DNA from 2 places in the Eubacterium sp. genome. Region 1 is predicted to be linked to the other one. Evidence: riboswitches for the same ligand, from Rfam matches in the RefSeq annotation. Region 1 holds a riboswitch; the other holds the start of a gene.
The links. Region 1 has a riboswitch for FMN ahead of ACZM4J_RS07985 (ECF transporter S component). Riboswitches for the same ligand answer to the same signal wherever they lie in the genome.

Region 1 (2,208 bases):
AAACTGCCCACAGGATAGAGGAACTATGATTGTTTCAGAAACTGCTGAGCCATGTGAACATATTATTACAGGTATTGCCGGCAAGAAGGGTATGTCAGTAATTAATATTGAAAAGGACAAAATGAACAGTGAAGTAGGCTTTGGTAGAAATGTACTTCGTGCATTGGAAAAGAGCAATGTAAGTTTTGAACATATGCCATCAGGTGTAGACACAATGAGTGTTGTTATTCAGACAGATGCATTAGCAGGAAAGGAAACAGCTATTCTTGACGAAATCCGTTCAAGAGTACATCCTGACCAGTTATTTATTGAAAGTAACCTTGCCCTTATTGCAGTAGTAGGTCGTGGAATGAAGAGTGCCAGAGGTACAGCTGCAATCTTATTCACAGCTTTAGCAGAGGCAAGAGTTAATATTAAAATGATTGACCAGGGATCTTCAGAACTTAACATCATTATCGGTGTAGCAGAAGAAGATTTTGAAGTTGCATTACGTGCAATTTACAATGCATTCATTAAAGTAAAAAAATAAATAAGTAAAAAAGTAAATTTTATTAACGTTAGTATTTTGTGAAGAATAAGTTATTAACAAACTTGACAACATAATAACAAAGTATTAACATTAATGTGAAAATTGAATAAAGTTCTTCGGGGTAAGGTGCAATTCCTAACCGGCTGTGATTGCTTAAGCATAAGTCAGCGAGCCTATTGGCATGATATGGTGAGAATCCATAACCGACAGTAAAGTCTGGATGAGAGAAGATAGAATATAATTACTGTTACATGCAGTAGTAAAAACAGCAACTGAAGAAATTTTGGTTGTTGTTTTTTTTTGGCTCTTTGTCAAGCTTGGGGGTAATCACTCACATAAAGTCGTGTGTGATTTCTTATTAAATAAAAAACGTCCCGCTAGGGATGTCCACCCCAGCGAAAAGAAAAAAGTTACTAAAGTAACCTGCGCTTGGTGTGTAAAATTTCGCAAGGGACATTCTTTGTTACATTAATGTTATAGATTGGAGGTAATATAAATGAAAAAAACTTTTACAACAAAAAACATAGTTTTAATAGCGATGTTTTCAGCATTGGCTTTAGTTTTACACTTATTTGATTTTTCGATTCCTGTAATTGCACCGGAATTCTATAAATTAGATTTAAGTGAAATTCCTGTACTAATTGGTTCATTTATAATGGGACCATTGGCAGGCGTGTTTATTGAAGCAATAAAAATATTATTAAAATTATTAGTAAAAGGAACATCAACAGCCTACGTTGGAGATTTGGCAAACTTCATAATTGGTTGTGCATTTGTTGTTCCTGCAAGTTTAATATACAAGTATAAGAAAACAAAAATGGGCGCGTTCATTGGAATGGCAGTAGGTATACTTGTAATGGCAGTTGCTGGAATTGCCATTAACTATTGGGTTTTAATTCCTTTTTATGTAAAAGCTTTCGGCATGCCATTAGATGCAATTATTGGAATGGGAGCAAAAATCAACGGAGCTATTTCTAACAAATTTACATTCGTCCTTATTTGTGTAGGACCGTTTAATATTTTAAAAGGTGTAATCGACAGTTTAATCACAGCCGTTGTCTACAAAAGAATCAGTTCATTTATAAAAGAGATTGGTTCAAAAAAATAAAAATATTGACTCTAAAAAAATAAGTATATGGCTAAATCAAAACACAATCGTCAAATTAAAACATAGAAAAATTTGAAAAACACAGAAATATTGTTTATACTAATCAGTATGGCATATTTCTGTGCTTTTTAATGTAATAGAAATTTCAAAGAAGAATATGTCACAAAAAGCATTACGCTAGGATGTATCCTAGTATGAAAACAAAGTTAACCTAAATATATTGGAGGATAGATGATATACGAAACAAATTCCGAAAAGGAAACTTTTGAATTAGGAAAAAATCTGGGTGAGCAAGCAAAGGCTGGTCAGATTTTTTGCCTAAATGGAGATTTAGGAGTTGGAAAAACTGTGTTTACTCAGGGATTTGCAAAGGGACTTGGCATTGAAGAAAACGTCAACAGTCCAACATTTACAATTATACAGGTATACGAGGAGGGGAGAATTCCTTTATATCATTTTGATGTATATAGAATTGGTGATCCTGAAGAAATGTATGAAATCGGATACGAGGAATATTTTTTCGGAGAAGGCGTATGCCTCATAGAATGGTCAAAATTAATAGAAGAATTAA
Region 2 (2,208 bases), on a different contig from region 1:
TCCTTCAACCGGTGTCTTGGCATCTTTCCCACCAAAAATTTTAGGTGCAATGTAAATCTCTGTTTTATTAACAAGTCCCTTAGCTACCATTGACCAGTTAAGAGTTCCACCACCTTCAACAATGACACTGTCAATATTCATCTCTCCTAATTTTTTCATCAGGCTTTCCAAATTTACCTTGCCTTTTTCATCAGGTAGCTGAAGAATTTTGCATCCTAGTTTTTCATAAGTTTTTACCTTTTCTTCTTCAACCTTTCCTGTTGCAATTATGGTTGGTATGTCTTTTGCTGACTGTACAATATTTGACTCAATGGGAGTCCTTAGATTTGTGTCACATATAATCCTTGTTGGATTTACGCCCTCTGGAATTCTGCAGGTAAGCATTGGATTATCAGCCAACACTGTTCCAACTCCTACCATAATTCCACTGTATCTATGTCTGTTATTATGTACATGCTCTCTGGCTTTTTTCCCTGTAATCCACTTAGACTCGCCAGTGTAAGTAGCAATTTTTCCATCAATGGTCATTGCATATTTTAAAATTACATAAGGCGTTTTTGTTTGAATATAGTGGAAAAAAACTTTATTTAAGCTGTCACATTCCTCTTTTAAAATATGAGTTTCAACTTCTATTCCATTGTCCTGTAAAATTTTAATCCCTTTGCCTGCCACTAATGGATTAGGATCATCTGAACCTACAAAAACTTTCTTTATACCTGCCTGAATAATTGCCTCCACACATGGTGGCTGTTTCCCTTTGTGGCAACAAGGTTCCAATGTAACATACATGGTAGCTCCTGTCACATCATCAGTGGCGTTTGCAAGAGCATCTCTTTCCCCATGCAAATCACCATACTTGTGGTGGTAGCCTTTGCCAATAACTTTTCCATTTTTCACAATAACGGCACCTACCATTGGATTAGGCGATGTGTAACCCATTCCTTTTTTTGCTAAATCCAGTGCCATTCTCATATAATATTCAGAATTCATTTTTCACCTCCTGATTTTGTGTAAATAATGAAGAATGTCGCTTGTGACATTCTTTGCGCTGAGTGCGTGCCCGTCTGCAACTATTTTCTTATCCCACGAATACGCATCCATGTGGAACGCTTTTTATGTAATAGAAATTCTGAAAGAATTTCTATTACATAAAAAGCCCTGAGCATATGCTCAGGGCTTTTTTCAATCTATGTTATCTAATCAATTCCTGTTAATACCGATTAACATTTCAATAAATTATTGAAGTAATTATTAACATTATTTCATTTCAAATTCACTCTATGATAATTATTAATTTCCTTTCGCACCAGTGGGCATCCATAGTGGAACGTTTTTTATATAATAAGAAATTGTGAAGGAATTTCTTATTATATAAAAAAGCTCTGGAAATACATTTCCAGAGCTTCTAATTATCAATATAAATTTTAAATTTATTCCATATCTTCTTTCATCCAGACTTTACTGTCGGCTTCGGAGTTTCACCGAATCATGCCTTGCGGCTCGTGGGCTTTACCACCGGTAGGGAATTTCACCCTGCCCTGAAGAGTTTATTTTGTTTTCGTTTAAAACTATACTCTACCTAAAACTAAATGTCAACTTTATATTATTAGTTATTAATACACTCTCTTTATAATTTCACAACATTGCTCCATTTTGTGTACAATGTCTTACCACCTTTTTTTCTATACGCCCTATATTGGAATGTGCTTTTTACGTCTTTAGGTGCAATTTTATTTTTGCTTACAAACTTGCCCATTTTTCTGTCAAGTTTACCGTAACTTGGAATGTAACTTTTTTTAGTTTTCTCCACAAAAGTCTTTTTGATTTTTTTATTCTTTTTACTACTAATAGTTATTTTTATCTGGTAACCTTTAGCTGTGTCAACATCATTCCAAGTAAATGGATATAACATATAAGGCTTTATCTTTTTAAAAGATTTAGTATAGCTTATTTTTGTAACAGTATTCAATGCTCTTTCAGCCATTTTCACTGAATTTGGCAAATAAATTTTCTTTACTTTGGCTGTGTAGAAAGCATTTTTTCCAATGTTTTTTACTTTAGGACCTTTAACTGTCTTAAGTTTGTTGCAGTTTGCAAAAGCCTCTTTTCCAACATCTTTAACATTTTTCAAATTGATTTTTGTTAGATAATTACATTCTGAAAATGCATAGTCTTTTATTTTGTTTACATTATTTAAGTCGATATTCT

Region 2: another riboswitch for FMN. It lies ahead of ribD (bifunctional diaminohydroxyphosphoribosylaminopyrimidine deaminase/5-amino-6-(5-phosphoribosylamino)uracil reductase RibD); the one in region 1 lies ahead of ACZM4J_RS07985 (ECF transporter S component).

The regions. Positions count from the first base shown of each region.
Region 1 covers NZ_DBLZZO010000019.1:46,397-48,604, forward strand. Annotated here, with positions in the region: gene ACZM4J_RS07980 (aspartate kinase) at 1-529, shown strand, start outside; FMN riboswitch at 638-765, shown strand; gene ACZM4J_RS07985 (ECF transporter S component) at 1,026-1,637, shown strand; gene tsaE (tRNA (adenosine(37)-N6)-threonylcarbamoyltransferase complex ATPase subunit type 1 TsaE) at 1,869-2,208, shown strand, end outside.
Region 2 covers NZ_DBLZZO010000005.1:83,593-85,800, forward strand. Annotated here, with positions in the region: gene ribD (bifunctional diaminohydroxyphosphoribosylaminopyrimidine deaminase/5-amino-6-(5-phosphoribosylamino)uracil reductase RibD) at 1-990, opposite strand, end outside; FMN riboswitch at 1,436-1,550, opposite strand; gene ACZM4J_RS03060 (leucine-rich repeat domain-containing protein) at 1,628-2,208, opposite strand, start outside.